DNA from 2 places in the Variovorax sp. 10L426 genome. Region 1 is predicted to be linked to the other one. Evidence: predicted binding sites of a transcription regulator. Region 1 holds the regulator's gene; the other holds the start of a gene.
The links. Region 1 encodes FNR, which switches genes on or off when oxygen is low (the NO sensors DNR and NnrR bind a similar motif). Its sites were predicted from a motif close to TTGATNNNNATCAA; they were not measured.

Region 1 (8,896 bases):
GCCAGTCAAGACGACCAGCGCCCACTGGCTGGCGCACCCATCCTTTGCCGATGCGGTCGAGCGCTTCCTGGAACGCGAAGGCGCGGGCATCGAGAACTACATGGACCACCTCGAAGAGCGCAGCCCCTTCCGCCAGCACGAATGAGGTTCAGCGCTGCGCACCCAGCCCAATCGGTGCCGGCACGGCGTTGACGATGCGCGTGAAAAGCGCGGCGTAATCAGGCTCGGGTTCGCAGCCCGTCAATGGATCGCGATTGGCGCTGAACGCCTCGTCGAGGTCCGCCCAGTCTTCATTGGTCAGCACCTTCTCGGCGAGGGGAAGGATTTCACGCTCCTCCAGCGCCATGTGGCCCAGATAGAAGTCGACATAGCGCTCGACCGCCTCTTCGAAGGCGCGTCGGCGCGGTTCCCCAAGCATCTCGAAGGCGAGGAGCGCGTGCTCCACTTCGCGGATCTTCCGCTCTCCCCGCGCGTGATCGTCGTCCAGCCGATCGAGCAGTTCGCGCGAAATCGGCGTTCGCGCGCGCAGCTTGGGGAACAGCAATTCCGATTCCTTGCGGTGATGCCGCTTCTCCGGAAACTCGTCGACATAGAAGAGCATCGCGCGCAGGGCGCCGAAATCAGGCAGCGAGCGCTGCCGCCGATGCTCCGCCAGGAGCAAGAGGATGGATCGAAGCATGGCCGAGAGGGCCGAGTGCTCGTCACGAATGATTCGCGTGGTGATGTGCGTCATGCGGCTCTCCGTTGGATGCCGCAAGCTTCTCATTCCTCACGCTTCGCGACCTTGCTGCAGATCAAGGCCGCATCGGTTTGCGCCGCAAGCTCACTTGGTCAGCTTCACCGTGCCCTTCATGAGCGCGGAATGACCGGGAAACGAACAGAAAAAGGCATAGCTCTGATCGGCCTTGAGCTTGCTGGTGTCGAAGGTGACGGAGTCCGAAGCGCCACCGCCGACGACTGCCGTGTGAGCGATCACGCGGGCATCACCCGCCTTGAGGTAGTTTTTGTCCAAGCCGGCGCCGATACCGTCTGCAGCCACCGCCTGGGCATCGGCCGAGGTGGTCAGCACCCAGTTGTGCCCCATCACCGCCTTCGGCAGCTTGCCCACATGCTTGAGCTTGACCGTGAACTGCTTGCAGCTTTGCGGCACGTCGATGCTGCTCTTGTTGAACTGCATGGCGTCGTTGCCTTCGATCTCCACGTCGCATGCGGCGGCCGACGCGGTGCCGGCCAGCGCCACCAAGAGCGCCGCAGCGCAGGTTCTCTTCAGGTTCACGGCATTCATCTTTCTTTCTCCTTTCGGTGTCGATGGCATTTCGCCATGAATCGAGTTTGCCCGCAATGGCGCCTTGCGCACCTGTGAGTGTGGCAAGGCTTGCGCCAGATCAAGGCTCCAAGGCGCCGCAGCCCGATACTGAACGCATCGCACCCCACCAACGAAAGGATCGTGTCATGTATCAGCGAATTCTTGTTCCGGTCGATGGAAGTCCGACATCGCAGCGCGGACTGGACGAAGCCATCCGTCTCGCCCGACTCACAACGGGCCACCTGCGGCTGATCCACGTGATCGACGAACTCTCGTTCGCGCTCGCCATGGACGCCTATTCCGGCTATTCCGGCGACTGGCTGAACGTGCTGCGCGAGGCCGGCCAGCGGGTGCTCGACGACGCGAAGGCAGTCGCGGAGACAGCGGGCGTCGACGCCGAGACCGTGCTGTGCGACAGCTTCGCCGGATCGGTTCACGAGCAGGTCACGGCCGAAGCCTCCAGGTGGCCCGCGGAGTTGATCGTGCTCGGCACGCATGGCCGCCGCGGCGTGGGCCGACTGGTATTGGGCAGCAGCGCCGAACACATCCTGCGCTTCGCACCCGTGCCGGTACTGCTGGTGCGCGCGCCGGAATCGGAATCGAAGCCCGAACCTGCGCAGGCAACGACCCGCGTGCGTCTGCCGTCGGGTGCGCTGGCGATGGAATGAACGAAGAGGCCGGGAGGTGGCCTCTCAGCGACACCAGATGTCGATCTGATGGCTGACATCGAGCGCCGCCTGCATGTTCAGACGATCCGCGAAAAGCGCGTCCGGTTGCGATCCGCCTGCAAATAGCGGTCGAACACCATCGCGATGGCCCGCACGAAGAACCAGCCTGCCGCCGTCACCTGGATGTCGTGGTCGCTCACGCACACCAGTCCGTGCGCGGCCAGAGGCCCGAGTGCCGCGATCTCGAGCGCGAAATGACGCTTGAAGTCGATCAGGTTCGCCAGCCCGATGGATTCGAAGTCCACGTGCCCCTGGCACATCAGGGCCATGATCACGGTTCGCCGCATGACGTCGTCGCGCGTCAGCGCCAATCCACGAACGACCGGGATGCATCCCTGATCGAGGTGGTCGTAGTACTCCGCCAGCGTCTTGGCGTTCTGGCTGTAGGTCGCGCCCACGCGGCCGATGGCCGAGACGCCGAGCGCGACGAGGTCGCAATCGGGTTGCGTGCTGTAGCCCTGGAAGTTGCGGTGCAGCCGCCCTTGCCGCTTGGCGATCGCCAGTGAATCTTCGGGCAATGCGAAGTGATCCATGCCGATGTAGACGTAGCCGGCCGCGGTCAGCGCGGCGATCGAGCGCGACAGCATCTCGACCTTGGCCTTCGCATCGGGCAGTTCTTCGGCGGCGATGCGCCGCTGCGGCTTGAAGCGCTCCGGCAGGTGGGCATAGGCATAGAGCGCGATGCGATCGGGCCGAAGCTTGCACACCTGCGCCAGCGTTCGGTCGAACGATGCCCTGTTCTGCCTGGGCAATCCGTAGATGAGATCGATGTTGATCGACTTGAAACCCAGCGCGCGCGCACTCGCCATCAGGTCGAACACCCGAGCGGCTGGCTGGATGCGATGAATGGCCTTCTGGACATCCGGCTCGAAGTCCTGGACGCCGAAGCTCAGGCGATTGAACCCCATGCCGGCCAGCCGTTCGAGGCGCCGGCTGTCGACGGTCCGCGGATCGATCTCGATGGATTGCTCGCGTTCCGGGCCCAGCACGAATGCGTCGCCAAGGATCGCGAGCAGCCTCTCGAGGCCGTCGTCGTCCAGGAAAGTCGGCGTCCCGCCGCCGAGATGCAGTTGGCTGACGAGCGCGCCGCGGCCAAGTTCCGCGACATGGAGGGCCACTTCGCGCGCGAGGTAGTCGAGATATTCGCCCCCACGGCTCTTGTGGCGAGTGACGATCTTGTTGCAGGCGCAGTAGTAGCACAGCGATTCGCAGAACGGGATGTGCACGTAGAGCGAAAGAGGACGCCCATGCGCACCGGCCGCCTTGCGCTGGCGCAGGGCCTGCGCGTAGTCGTCGGCTGTGAAGGCTTCGACGAATCGGTCTGCCGTCGGGTAGGAGGTATAGCGCGGGCCGGCAATGTCGAGGCGGCGCAGCACGGCGGGCGACGGCAGCACGGTGGACGCGGCGGCGGTCAGGAGGACTGAGGATGAATTCATTGCAGGCTATAAGGCGGGCAGAGAACCACTATGCCGTCCGGACGTTCCGCGAACCTTGACCTGCATCAAGCCCGCGCTCCGCACCCCGGCGCAAAATCACCCGGAACTCGACGCAAATCAATGAAAACGGAAAACATCAAGGTCGCCTGCTCCAACTGCAACCTGCGTGAGCTGTGCATGCCCATCGGCCTGCAGCCGGGCGACCTGCAACGCATCGACGACATCGTCGCGACCCGGCGAAAGGTCCGCCGGCGCGAGACCCTCTTTCGCAACGGCGAGCCATTCACCTCGCTCTATGCGATTCGCACGGGCGTCTTCAAGACCCGCGTGACGAGCGAGGACGGGCGCGACCAGGTCACCGGCTTCCAGATGGCGGGGGAGATCATCGGGCTCGACGGCATCGTCAACAACCAGCACACGTGCGATGCGGTCGCACTCGAAGATGCAGAAGTCTGCGTGATGCCCTTCGACCGCATCGAGGAACTCTCGCGCGAAGTCACTGCGCTGCAGCGGCACGTGCACCAGATCATGAGCCGCGAGATCGTGCGCGAGCATGGCGTGATGCTGTTGCTCGGCAGCATGCGAGCCGAGGAGCGGCTCGCCGCCTTCCTGTTGAACCTCGCGCAGCGGCTTCATGCGCGCGGCTTCTCGGGCTTCGAACTGGTGCTGCGCATGACGCGCGAGGAAATCGGCAGCTACCTCGGCCTCAAGCTCGAAACCGTGAGCCGCACGCTCTCGAAGTTCATGGATGACGGCATCGTCGATGTCCAACAACGCAACCTGCGAATCCTCGATCCAGATTCGCTCCGACGCCTGGTCAATCCTCCGTCCTGATTCCTCGCTCGGGCATCGACAACAGCAGCGTGAGCGCGCTTGCTTTCAATCCAAACCTCATCCTAGACCGCGCCTCGCGTGCTGTCGCGAGCACAGGTAACACATCCCCGCGGCGGCGGTATGCTGGACTTCGCCGCATGACGAAGAGCGCTGGGGCAACGAGACGCTGCCGCTGCCCGGCGGCCACTTCCGACAGACGCCCAAGGAACTGATGTAGCGCAACGTCCTGTACAAGGGCACACTGCGCACACCAACTGGCGGCTCGTCGACCTCGGCATCGCGCCTGATCACACGGCAAGGAAGCAACATGCCTCGTACCGCACCCATCCCGCAGCCCAAGGGCGATCCCTTCATCGGCAACCTGCGCTCGATCGACGGCGACGCGCCGATCCAGGGCTTCATGCGCCTGGCGCGCATCCATGGCCCGATCTTCCAACTCGAGGTCTTTGGCAGCCCGATCATCATCGTCAGCTCGCAGGAACTGGTGAACGAGTTGTGCGACGAGGCTCGCTTCGACAAGCGGGTCGCCGGTGCGCTGAAGAACATCCGCGACTTCGCCGGCGACGGCCTGTTCACCGCCAAGACCGACGAACCCAACTGGGCCACGGCGCACCGCCTGCTGATGCCGGCGTTCGGTCCGATCGGCATTCGCGGCATGTTCGATCGCATGCTCGACATCGCCGATCAGATGCTGACGCGCTGGGAGCGCTTCGGCTCCGAGAGCGTGATCGAGGTCACCGAGGACATGACACGGATGACCCTCGACACGATCGCGCTGTGCGCGTTCGACTACCGCTTCAACAGCTTCTACCAGCGCGAGATGCACCCCTTCATCGGCGCGATGGTCGATGCGTTGGCCGAGGCCGGCGCGCGCACGCGACGCCCGGAGCTCGCCAGCAAGCTGCTGCTGCGCAAGCGCCGCGGCTACGAAGACGACCTCGAGCTGATGCGCGAGGTGGCCGACGCGCTGATCGCCGAGCGCAAGCGCGACCCCGAGGCGGCGCAGAAGAAGGACCTGCTCGGGCTGATGCTCCAGGGGCGCGACCCCGTCACCGGTGAAGGCCTGTCCGACGAGAACATCCGCTACCAGCTCATCACCTTCCTCATCGCCGGGCACGAGACGACCAGCGGAATGCTGTCGTTCGCGACCTACTTCCTGATCAAGAACCCGCAAGTGCTGCTGAAGGCTCGCGCCGAGGTCGATGCCGCACTGGGCGAGGAGATGCCGCGGCTGGAGCACATGGGCCGGCTGCGCTACATCGAGCAGGTGCTGATGGAGAGCCTGCGCATCTGGCCGACCGCGCCGGCGTTCCAGTTGCGCGCGCGCGAAGACACCGTGATCGGCGGGCGCTACGCGATCGGTCGGCGCGACACGCTGATGGTGCTGACGCCCATGCTGCACCGCGACACCCAGGTCTGGGGCGACGATGTCGAAGCTTTCCGTCCCGAGCGCTTCGCGCCCGAGGCGATGGAGAAGCTGCCGCCGAACGCGTGGAAGCCGTTCGGCAACGGCCAGCGCGCCTGCATCGGCCGGCCGTTCGCGATGCAGGAGGCGGTGCTGCTGATCGCGATGATCCTTCAGCGCTTCGACCTGATCGAGGACGACCCGTCCTACCAGCTCTCGGTGGCCGAGACGCTCACCTTGAAGCCGCACGGCTTCCGCATCCGCGTCAAGCGCCGCGGCAGCGCGTCGTTCAAGCCGCGCAGCGCGGTCGGGTTGCAGACGGCCGCCAGTCCGGTGCAGGCAGCGGCGGCCCCGCGCGCCCCCGGAGAGCAGGCCACGCCGCTCCTGGTGCTGTTCGGCTCGAACACCGGCTCGGCCGAAGCGTTTGCGGAGCGCATCGCCAGCGACGCAGCGTCGCAGGGCTATGCGCCTCAGGTGGCGCCACTCGATGACCACATCGGCAAGCTGCCGACCGAGGGCGCCGTCGCGATCATCGCTGCCTCGTACGAAGGCCAGCCGCCGGACAATGCGCGCCAGTTCGCTGCCTGGCTCGACACGCTCGCGCCGGGCGCGTTGAACGGCGTGCGCTTCGCGGTGTTCGGCTGCGGCAATCGCCAATGGGCACGCACCTACCAGGCGGTGCCCAAGCGCTTCGATGCAGCGCTCGAAGCCGCCGGCGCCGTGCGCATCAGGCCGCGGGGCGAGGCCGACGCCGGTGGCGACTTCTTCGGCGCCTTCGACGAATGGTATGGCGGGCTGTGGTCCGACTTCGGGAGCGCGCTGGGCAAACAGGTGCAGGCCGCGCCGACAGGCACCCAGTTGCAGGTCGAGCACATCAAGGCCGGCCGCACGGCGATCCTGCGCCTGGGCGACCTGCAGCACGGCGAGGTGATCGAGAACCGCGAACTGGTCGACATGGCATCGCCGCTCGGCCGCTCCAAGCGCCACATCGACATCGCGTTGCCCGAGGGGATGAGCTACCGCGCGGGAGACTACCTGGCGGTATTGCCGCACAACCCGATCGGGAACGTGATGCGGGCGCTGAAACGCTTCAACCTCGCCTCCGACAGCCAGATCGTGATCCGCAAGCCCGAGAGCAGCCTCACCTCACTGCCGGTGGACTACCCCGTCAATGCGAGCGAAGTGCTGTTCCACTATGTCGAGCTGGGGCAGCCGGCCACGCGCGGCCAGGTGGCGACGCTGGCGGCGGCCACGCGCTGTGCGCCCGAGAAGGCCGAGCTGAGCGCGCTGACCGAGGAAGACGCCTACCAACGCGACGTGCTCGGCAAGCGCGTCAGCGTCCTCGATCTGCTCGACCGCTACGCCGCGTGCGAGTTGGGCCTGGCCGCCTTTCTCGAGATGCTGCCGGCGGCGCGAGCGCGCCAGTATTCAATCTCGTCTTCCCCACTGTGGAATGCGCAGCGCTGCACGATCACCGTCGCCGTCGTCGATGCCCCGGCACTGTCGGGCCAGGGGCGCTACCAAGGCATGGCGTCGACGCATCTGGCGAGCTGCACGCCGGGCACGCGCGTCGCGATCGCCGTGCGCTCGTCGAACGACCACTTCCATCCGCCCGCCTCACCCGAGATGCCGATGGTGATGGTCTGCGCAGGTACCGGACTCGCGCCGTTTCGCGGCTTTCTCCAGGAGCGCGCCGTGCAGGCGCGCAACGGGCGCAGCGTCGGGCCGTCGCTGCTGTTCTTTGGCTGCGACCATCCCGACGTCGATTTCCTGTACCGCGACGAGCTGGCCGCGTGGGAAGCCGACGGCGTGGTCAGCGTTCGTCCCGCGTTCTACAAGGCACCCGAAGGCGACGTGACTTTCGTGCAGCATCGCGTCTGGAAGGACCGCGCCGACGTGGCCGAACTGTTTCGCAAGGGTGCGCACGTCTACGTCTGCGGCGACGGCCGCCACATGGCGCCGGCGGTGCGCGAGACGTTCACGCGCATCTACATGGAGGCGGTCGGCGCGACGGCCGAGCAAGCCGAGGCGTGGATCGACAAGATCGAGCGCGAGACGGGCCGCTATGTGTCCGACGTGTTCGCCTGATCGCCTGATCGCCATCCAAGGGAAATCCCCCAAGCCGATGGGCCTCGGATACGTCTCCAGCCGCCTCGAGCTGGCGTATCGTGGCGGCGAACAAGGAGGCCTCCCCGTGACCCCTACCCCTGATGGCCCGGAACAATTCGCCCATGCCAACGGCGTCGAACTGTGCTGGGACAGCTTCGGCGATTCCGCCGCCCCGCCATTGCTGCTGATCATGGGTCTTGCCGCCCAGATGATCGCGTGGGACGACGCGTTCTGTGCCGCGCTTGCGGACGCCGGCGGCTTTCGCGTGATCCGTTTCGACAACCGCGACATCGGCCGCTCCAGCCACCTCGCGCACCTGGGCGTGCCGGACGTCATGGCGCTGATGGCGCTTGCCCTGGCGGGCAAGCCGCTGACAGTGCCCTACACGCTGCGCGACATGGCGAACGATACGGCCGGCCTTCTCGACGCGCTCAAAATCGCGCGCGCCCACATCGTCGGCGCCTCGATGGGCGGCGCCATCGGGCAGGAACTGGCCCTGCACCATCCGCAGCGGATGCTCTCGTTCACGAGCATCATGTCAAGCACCGGCGACCCCGCCCTGCCGCCGCCCACGTCCGAAGCGATGGGCGTGCTGTTCACGCCATCGCCCAACACGCTGGAAGCCTACCTGCCGCACTACGCCAGGACCTGGAGCGTGCTGCGCGGCCCGGGCTTTCCGGAAGACGAGGCCCGCGACGCCGAGCGAGCCCGCGCCGTCTTCGCGCGCGGCATGAATCCGCCCGGCGTGGCGCGCCAGCTGGCTGCCATCTTCGCTTCGGGCAACCGCAAGCCCGCGCTGCGCGAGGTGCGGGTGCCCACGCTGGTGATCCACGGCGACGCCGATCCGCTGGTGCCGGTCGAATGCGGCATCGATGTCGCCGCGGCCATTCCAGGCTCCAGGCTGCTGCGCATTCCGCGCATGGGTCATGCGTTGCCGATCTCGATGTGGCCGCAGATCATCGAGGCGATCGTGGAGCACGCGGCATTGCATCGGGGCGGCTGATTCGCGGAAGAAGTGATGCCCAAGGGGACCATGTGAACCTGGCGGCGGACGACTGGACTGGAGCGCGGTTTGTCG
Region 2 (8,896 bases), on a different contig from region 1:
CGGACATCGGCAGCACGCGCCCGCTGCTGTCGACGTCGATTGGGCGCGCCCTGATCCTGGCCAGCCCGCCCACGGAGCGCAAGGCGATCCTGAATCGGCTGAGGGTCGAGGACCCGGAGCGCTTTGCACTCGACAAGCCGCTGTGGGAGGCCGACCAGAAGGCCTTTGTGCAGCGCGGCTATTGCTATTCGCGCGGCGACTGGCGAAAGGAAGTGCATGCCGTCGCTGTACCTATCCGGCTGAGCGCGCGCGAAGAGATCGTCGCGCTCAATTGCACGTCGGCCGCCTATCGCCTCGACAAGCCGACGCTGGAAAAACAAGTTGCGCCACGCCTGCTCGATGCCGTGCGCCTGATCGAAACCGCCTGCGGCACGCCGCGCTGAGCCCAAGGAGAACACATCCAATGATCCGCAACCCCGAAGCCTTCGCAAGACTGCTCGCCGAGGTCCGCCAGTTCGTGCGGGACGAGTGCATGCCGCTCGAAGCGGAGGTCGACCAGAGCGACGAGATTCCGCCCACCATCGTCGCGCGCATGCGCAGCCTGGGGCTGTTCGGCCACAGCATTCCCGAAGCCTACGGCGGCGCGGGGCTCACCTCTGAAGAGCTGTCGCTCGTCAACATCGAGGTGTCGCAATGCGCCACTACCTTCCGGGCCCGCTTTGGGGGCAATACCGGCATTGCGTCGGAATCGCTGGTCGTCGATGGAACCGAAGCACAAAAGAAAACGTGGCTGCCGCGCCTCGCGAGCGGCGAGGTCACCGGTTGCTTCGCGCTGACCGAACCGGACGCCGGCTCCGACGCCACAGCCTTGACGACGACCGCCGTGCTCGATGGCGATGATTATGTGATCAGCGGCCGGAAGTGCTTCATCACCAATGCGCCAATCGCCGATCTGTTCACCGTGTTCGCGCGCACCGATGCCTCTGCCAAGGGTGCCGCCGGCATCAGCGCCTTCCTGATCCCGCGCGGCACGCCGGGCCTCGGCACGCCGCCGGCCTATCGCAAGATGGGCCAACACGGCTCGCCGGTGGGCGAGGTGGTGCTCGAGGCCTGTCGTGTCCCGGCTTCGGCGATCGTCGGCGGAAAGCCGGGTCAGGGCTTTCGCACGGCGATGAAGGCGTTGAACAAGCAGCGCATCAACCTGGCGGGCTTGTGCGTCGGCCCCGCGATCCGGCTGGTCGACGAGATGGTCGAGCGTGCCACGTCGCGCCGCCAGTTCGGGCAGGCCATTGCCGAGTTCCAGCTCGTGCAGCAGATGATCGCCGAGAGCAATGTCGAGGTGCACGCCGCGCGCGCGCTGGTGCTGGAGACGGCGCGCAAGCGCGATGCCGGCGAGGACGTGACGATGGAAGCATCCATGTGCAAGCTCTTTGCCTCCGAGGTGTGCGGCCGCGTGGCCGACCGTGCGGTGCAGGTGTTCGGTGGAGGGGGCTATGTGGCGGACAACGTCGCGGAGCGCTTCTACCGCGATGTGCGCCTGTTTCGCCTGTACGAAGGCACGAGCCAGATCCATCTCGTCAACATCGCCAAGCGCACTGTCGCGCTGGCGCAGGCGCGCAAGGCGGCCGCATGAAGGCGCTGGCCGGCCTGCGCGTGCTCGAGTTCGCCACGGTCGGCGGCGTGCCCTTCTGCGCCTGGTGGCTCGCGCAGCAGGGCGCCGAGGTAACGCGCGTTGCCAATCCGCGTCCGCCCGACCTCGGCGTGCCGGTCGACGCGGAAGCCGACATCGGCCAGTGGGCGCGCGAGCTTCGAACGCTGGATCTCAAGACCGCTGAAGGCCGGGAGGCGGCGCTCGATGCGGCCGCGCAGGCGGACGTGCTGCTGGAGGGCTTTCGGCCCGGCGTGATGGAGCGGCTCGGGCTCGGCCCTGCGGCGATCCATGCGCGCAACCCGCGGCTCGTGTATGCCCGCATTGTCGGGTGGGAGCGGCAGGGGCCGTGGGCACAACGCGCCGGGCATGACATCAACTATGTCGCCATGAGCGGTGCGCTGCACGCCGTGGGCGCGGACCATGTGCCGCTCAACCTGCTGGGCGACCTCGCCGGCGGTGCGCTGTACGCCGCCATGGGGATTCTGTCTGCGCTCCATGCGCGCGCATCGACGGATCGCGGCTGCGTCGTGGACGCGTCCATGACGCATGGTTGCGCGCACCTGCTTACCGCGGTGTTCGCACGCCTGGGCGTGGGGGCCTGGCAGGACGCGCCCCATGCCAACGTGATCGACGGGGGCGTACCCTGGTACCGGAGTTACCTCACCGCCGACGGGCGCCACATGGCCGTCGGCGCGATCGAAGAGCGCTTCTATCTGAGTTTCGTCGCCGGCCTCGGGCTCGACCCGGCCCGCCTGCCCTCGCGAGGCGATCGCGCGCGCCATGGCGAACTGGCGGCGCTCTTCCAGAAGCGCTTCCTTCGGCAGTCGATGGCGCACTGGGCCGCCCACTTCGAAGCCCTCGACGCTTGCGTGACGCCGGTTCTGAATCTTCGCGAAGCGCGCGTGCATGAGGTGAACCGCGGGCTGTTCAAGGACGGAAACGGCCCCTGGGCTCCGGCAGCTGCACCTCAACTCTTTCCAATTCAATGACAGTCAATGACAGGAGACAAGCAATGATCCGCAATACGACTCGCCGCGCTTTCGGCGCCATGTGCATCGCAGCGCTGAGCCTGGCCGCCGCGCCGGCCCTGGCGCAAGGCGATGCTTATCCGACCAAGCCGATCAAGATCATCGTTCCCTTCTCCGCAGGCGGAGTCGTGGATTCGATCGCCCGCATCGTGGGCGAGAAACTGAGCGTGAAGTACGGCCAACCGGTCATCGTCGAGAACAAGACCGGGGCGGGAGGCTCCATCGGGACCGACTTCGTGGCCAAGTCCGCGCCGGACGGCTACACGCTGCTGTGTGTCAGCCCTGGCCATGCAGTGGCGCCGAGCATCATCAAGGGTGTGACGTGGAATCCGGTGAAGGATTTTCGGGCGATCGAAGGCTTCGGGATCATCTCGAACGTGTTCGTCGTGCCGCCGAACGTGCCCGTCAAGAACATGGCCGAACTCGTTGCGCTGGCGAAGAGCAGCGCCACGCCGCTGACCTACGCGACGGCTGGTGTCGGGACTTCCAACCATCTCTCCGGCGAACTGCTTTCGCAGATGGCGGGCGTGAAGCTCACGCACGTGCCCTATCGCGGCCAGCCCGATGCATTGAACGACCTGCTTGGCGGCCGGGTGACGATGATGCCGCTGACCGCGGCGCTGGCGTCCCCCTACATCAAGAGCGGCAAGTTGAAGGCTCTCGCGGTCACCACGGCCAAGCGCTCGGCCGCGCTGCCGGATGTACCGACGGTTGCCGAATCGATCGGCCTCCCGGACTACAGCGTCGGGACATGGTTCGGCTTCGTGGCGCCCGCCAAGACGCCGGACGCGCTGATCCGGAAACTGTCTGCCGATGTCGCTGAAGTTCTCGCGATGCCCGACACCAAGGCCAAGCTGGAGATGCTGGGCCTCGAACTCGCGCCGCAGGGCCCGAAGGAGTTCGATGCCTTCATCGCGACCGAGGTCGGGCGCTGGAGCAAGGTCATCAAGCAAGCCGGCATCGATCCGCAATGAGGGAGACCCGCGCCATGAAATCGCCCCTGAAGCCACCCATCTGCGCAAAGCTCGGCATCGCGCATCCGATCTTCGGGTTCTCGCATTCGATCGACGTGGTGGTCGAGATCGCCAAGGCAGGCGGATTTCCGGTGCTCGGCCTGGCGCGGGAGATGCCGCACGAGATTCCGCACATCCTGGAAGAGGTCGATTCGCGAATGCAGGGGCTTCCCTATGGGGTCGACCTGATGCTGCCTTCGCAGGTGCCGCAGACCGGCAGCATCGATGACGTGCGCGGCGCCTTGCCGCAGACGCATGTCGAATTCGTCGACGGCCTGCGCGATCGCTTCGCCGTGCAGGCACCGGTCAAGCCCAGCTTCTTTACCACGCAGGTGCGCTCCGAGTCGCTGTTCGAGCAGCAGATCGAGCAGGTGCTGGCTTCGAACGCGCTGGGCGTCGCCACGGCGATCGGCCTGCGTCCGGAACTCATCGCGCGCGCCAAGGCGGCGGGCAAGGTGACCTTCTCGCTCATCGGCTCCGTTCGCCATGCGCAAAAGGCCTTGGCGATGGGCGTGGACGTGCTCGTGGCGCAGGGCTACGACGCCGGAGGTCACACAGGAACGGTGGGCACCTTCTCGTTGGTGCCGCAGATCGTTGCTGTCGCCGGAGATGCACCGGTGCTCGCCGCTGGCGGCATCGGCAATGGCGATCAGATCGTTGCGGCCATTGCCATGGGCGCGCAGGGCGGTTGGCTCGGCACCCTATGGATGGCCGCCGCCGAAAACCACACGCCGCCGGCGCTGCTGCGTCGCCTGATCGACAGCGGCAGCGAAGACACGGTGATCACGCGCGCCCATAGCGGAAAGCCATGCCGGGTGGTGCGCAGCGACTGGATCGATGCGTGGTCTGCGTCCGGCGCACCAGAGCCCTTGCCGATGCCCTTGCAGCAGGCGCTGACGGGCGATGTGTTCGCGTCGATCCACGAACATGACGATGCACGACTCATCTACGAGGCGGCAGGACAGAGCATCTTCGCCATCCGGCGAGAGACGCGAGTCGCCGACCAGATGGCGGCGCTCAAGGGCGAGATGCAGGCCGCCTGGCAGCGTATGTCGATGATGTCTGCCAGCTGACCAGGGCTACCCGCGCTTCGTCGCGATCAACGGCTTCACATCCGGCGCATTCACCCGCGGCCGATCGGCCTCTACCGCAGCCAGCGGGTCAACTTCCTTCATGCTCGCAAGACAGCGCTGCGTGAGGTGCTGGTAGGTGCGCGTGCCTTCCAGCTTCCACGCGACTTCCTGATCGCTCAATTCGCGCATCACCTTCGCGGGAATGCCGGCGGCGAGCGATCGCGCGGGGATTTTCTTGCCCGCCGGAACGAAGGCGCAGGCCGCGAGGATGGCCGCTTCGCCGACTTCGGCCTCGTCCATGACGACGGCATTCATGCCGACCAGCGCGTCGCGCCGGACGATGCAGCTGTGCAGCACGGCGCCATGGCCGATGTGGCCGTTTTCCTCGACGACGGTGTCCTGGGCGGGGAAGCCGTGAATCACGCAGGTGTCCTGCAAGTTGGAGCCGCGCTGGAGCACGATGCGGCCGAAATCGCCGCGCAGCACGGCGCACGGCCCGACGTAGCAGTCCGGCCCGACGATCACGTCGCCAATGAGCACGGCAGTCGGATGCACATAGGCGCTGGGGTCGATGACCGGCACCACTCCTTCGATCGAATAACAAGGCAAGGCGGTCTCCTTCTTTTTTGGGAATGACGCCGATACGCGGGTTTTCCCGTGGATGTTCTGACTTGCGTCAGGCTGAAGTCGATCTTATGATTCACCGACCGGTCGGTCAACAATACATTTGACGCAGATCAAGACGTCCGGCCCGGCCCCATCCCACGACTGCATCCCACGACTGGAGACACAGCTTGTCCGATTCACTCGTCCTTGCTTCGCACGACGGCCCGGTTTTGACGCTCACGCTCAACCGGCCCGCCGCTCTCAACAGCTTCACCGGTGCCATGCACGAGCAGCTTCGTGCCGCGCTCGACGCCGCTGCGGCCAATGCCGAGGTCCGCTGCCTGGTCCTGACCGGCGCCGGCCGTGGCTTCTGCGCCGGCCAGGATCTCGCCGATCCGATGGTCGCGCCGTCGCTCGCCGGCGAGCCCCCCAAGGATCTGGGCTGCACGATCGAGATCCTCTACAAGCCCCTCGTGCGACGGCTGAAGTCGATGCCTGTCCCGGTGATTGCCGCCGTCAACGGCGTCGCGGCCGGCGCGGGCGCGAACCTGGCGCTGAACTGCGATCTCGTGATCGCCGGCCAATCCGCCAGCTTCATCCAGGCCTTCGCCAAGATCGGCCTCGTGCCGGACACCGGCGGCACGTGGCTGCTGCCGCGCATCGTGGGCCGCGCGCGCGCCATGGGGCTCGCGATGCTCGGCGACAAGCTCAGCGCCGCCGAAGCCGAGCGCATCGGCCTCATCTGGAAATGCGTCGACGACGCGGTGCTGGCCGAGGAGGCCCGCAAGCTTGCGGTGCGTCTCGCCGCGATGCCGGTGAAGGCGCTGGCCGCCACCCGCGACGCCATCGATGGAGCCCAACACCTCACGCTCGATCAAGCACTCGATCACGAAGCCGTCGTGCAGTCCGAGCTTGGCCGCGCGCACGACTACCTCGAAGGCGTCGCCGCGTTCTCCGCGAAGCGCACTCCTGTTTTCACCGACCGCTGAATCGCAATGTCCACACCCCAATCCGAACGCACGCCGCAGCAGACCGCGGAACTGGTGCGCGAGCGCATGTTCGCCAACGACCGCGCTGCCAAGAACCTCGGCATGGAAGTCGTCGAAGTCTCGCCCGGCAATGCATCTGTCGCCATGACCGTGCGCGAGCACATGCTCAACGGCCACGACATCTGCCACGGCGGCCTCATCGCGACGCTCGCCGACACGGCCTTCGCGTATGCCTGCAACTCGTACAACGAACTGACGGTGGCCTCGGGCTTCTCCATCGACCTGATGGCGCCGGGCCGCGAGGGCGACGTGCTCACGGCGCGCAGCTTCGAGGTCTCGAAGGCAGGCCGAACCGGCGTCTACGACTGCGAAATCACCAACCAGCGGAACGAGCGCATCGCCGTCTTCCGCGGCCGTTCCTACACCATCAAGGGCAAGCCGGCCGTCGCCGCGTGAGCCGCCCGAGGAGACACATCCATGCCCGTGAAGCAACCCGCCCCCGGTGAACTCGACGCCATCGAGACCGCCAGCCGCGACGAGATCCAGGCCCTGCAATTGCAGCGTCTGCGCTGGTCGCTCAAGCACGCCTACGACAACGTGCCGCACTATCGCAAGGCGTTCGACGAAAAGGGCGTTCATCCCGACGACCTGAAGCAGCTGAGCGACCTGTCCAAGTTCCCCTTCACGACCAAGAAGGACCTGCGGGACAACTATCCCTTCGGTCTTTTCGCGGTTCCGCGGGAGCAGGTGTCACGCGTGCATGCATCGTCGGGCACCACGGGGAAGCCCACCGTCGTCGGCTACACGAAGAACGACATTGACACATGGGCCTCGTTGGTCGCACGTTCGATCCGCGCAGCGGGCGGCCGCGCGGGCGACATCGTGCACATCGCCTACGGCTACGGCCTCTTCACCGGCGGGCTCGGCGCGCACTACGGCGCCGAGCGGCTCGGCTGCACCGTAATTCCGATGTCGGGCGGGCAGACCGAAAAGCAGGTCCAGCTCATCCGCGATTTCAAGCCCGAGATCATCATGGTCACGCCGAGCTACATGCAGGTGATCGTCGAGGAATTCGTGCGCCAGGGGCTGGACCCGCGCGAATGCTCGCTCAAGGTCGGCATCTTCGGTGCCGAGCCGTGGACCGAGGCGATGCGCCACGAGATCGAAGGCAAGGCCGGCATCGATGCGGTCGACATCTACGGCCTCTCCGAAGTGATGGGCCCCGGCGTGGCGAGCGAATGCATCGAGACCAAGGACGGCCCTGTGCTGTGGGAAGACCACTTCTATCCCGAGATCATCAACCCCGAAACGGGCGAAGTGCTGCCCGAGGGCTCGGAGGGTGAACTCGTCTTCACCTCGCTCACCAAGGAAGCGCTGCCCATCATCCGCTACCGCACGCGAGATCTCACGCGGCTCCTGGCGCCCACCGCGCGCTCGTTCCGCCGCATGGGCAAGATCGTCGGGCGCTCGGACGACATGCTGATCATCCGCGGCGTCAACGTCTTCCCGACGCAGATCGAGGAGATCGTGCTGCAGCACGCCAAGCTCTCCGGGCAATACCAGATCAACGTGAGCCGCGACGGCCTGCTCGACACGGTGGAAGTGCGGTGCGAACTGCAGCCGCTCGCCGCGCCGTCCACCGATGACAAGGAAGTGGGCGAGATCGCGCGCTGGCTCCAGCAGCGCATCAAGACGCTGGTGGGCATCTCGACCACCGTCAACGTGCTGAAGCCCGACAGCATCGAACGCACGCTCACCGGAAAAGCCCGTCGCGTGATCGACAAGCGTTCGCGCTGAGCGCTGCGCATTCATCCTCCGCGCGATCAACGAACGAATTCATGCTGAAGAAACTCTCTCTCCTTTGCGCAGCCCTTGCTCTGGCCGGATGCGCCGCCACGACGGCCTCCTCGACCGGAACAGTCACGATCAAGCGCGACACCTACGGCGTGCCGCATGTCTATGCGAACGATGTGCGCGGCCTTTTCCATGGCTACGGCTATGTCGTTGCCGAAGACCGTCTGTTCCAGATGGAAATGGCGCGCCGCGCGGTGCTCGGGACCGTCTCCGAAGTGATGGGTCCGAACTACGTGGCGCTCGACAAGGGCAGCCGCTCGGCTTTCACGCCGGCTTCGATCCAGGCGCAGATGGCCAAACTGTCGCCCGATGACAGGGCCATCTTCGACGGCTATGCGGCAGGCTTCAATGCGCGGGTGAAAGAGGTGCTGGCCGACAAGACCAACCTGATGCCGAAGCAGTTCATCGACGCCGGCTTCGAGCCGAAAGCCGATTGGACCGGCTACGACGTCGCAATGATCTGGGTCGGCACGATGGCCAACCGCTATTCGAATGCGAGCAGCGAGATCGCCAATCTCCGCCTGCTGAACCAGCTCCAGAAGGCAAAAGGCGATGCGCTCGGTCGCGAGATTTTCGACCAGATCCGCTGGATCGAGGACCCACTGGCACCGACCACGGTCCCCCGCACCGGCGGGCGGGCGCAGGCCGCGGCGGCGCCAGTCGGCGTTGTCGCAAAGGGTGACGACCCATTGGCCCGCCTGGCGCCGGTATCGCCCGAGTTGCTCGCCTCCCGCAGCGACGT

Region 2: the regulator FNR is predicted to act here: its motif matches at 5,433-5,446, upstream of AC1DHL_RS22530 (phenylacetic acid degradation protein PaaY).

What each region holds. Positions count from the first base shown of each region.
Region 1 covers NZ_JBFTJF010000005.1:116,194-125,089, reverse strand. Annotated here, with positions in the region: gene AC1DHL_RS09095 (GNAT family N-acetyltransferase) at 1-145, shown strand, start outside; gene AC1DHL_RS09090 (hemerythrin domain-containing protein) at 149-733, opposite strand; gene azu (azurin) at 824-1,285, opposite strand; gene AC1DHL_RS09080 (universal stress protein) at 1,453-1,974, shown strand; gene hemN (oxygen-independent coproporphyrinogen III oxidase) at 2,052-3,470, opposite strand; gene fnr (fumarate/nitrate reduction transcriptional regulator Fnr) at 3,591-4,304, shown strand; gene AC1DHL_RS09065 (bifunctional cytochrome P450/NADPH--P450 reductase) at 4,612-7,797, shown strand; gene AC1DHL_RS09060 (alpha/beta fold hydrolase) at 7,904-8,821, shown strand; partial or broken gene AC1DHL_RS09055 (long-chain fatty acid--CoA ligase) at 8,896-8,896, opposite strand, start outside.
Region 2 covers NZ_JBFTJF010000016.1:89,730-98,625, forward strand. Annotated here, with positions in the region: gene AC1DHL_RS22505 (IclR family transcriptional regulator) at 1-383, shown strand, start outside; gene AC1DHL_RS22510 (acyl-CoA dehydrogenase family protein) at 404-1,573, shown strand; gene AC1DHL_RS22515 (CaiB/BaiF CoA transferase family protein) at 1,570-2,580, shown strand; gene AC1DHL_RS22520 (tripartite tricarboxylate transporter substrate binding protein) at 2,604-3,593, shown strand; gene AC1DHL_RS22525 (NAD(P)H-dependent flavin oxidoreductase) at 3,608-4,705, shown strand; gene AC1DHL_RS22530 (phenylacetic acid degradation protein PaaY) at 4,712-5,314, opposite strand; gene paaG (2-(1,2-epoxy-1,2-dihydrophenyl)acetyl-CoA isomerase PaaG) at 5,500-6,300, shown strand; gene paaI (hydroxyphenylacetyl-CoA thioesterase PaaI) at 6,307-6,756, shown strand; gene paaK (phenylacetate--CoA ligase PaaK) at 6,778-8,097, shown strand; gene AC1DHL_RS22550 (penicillin acylase family protein) at 8,139-8,896, shown strand, end outside.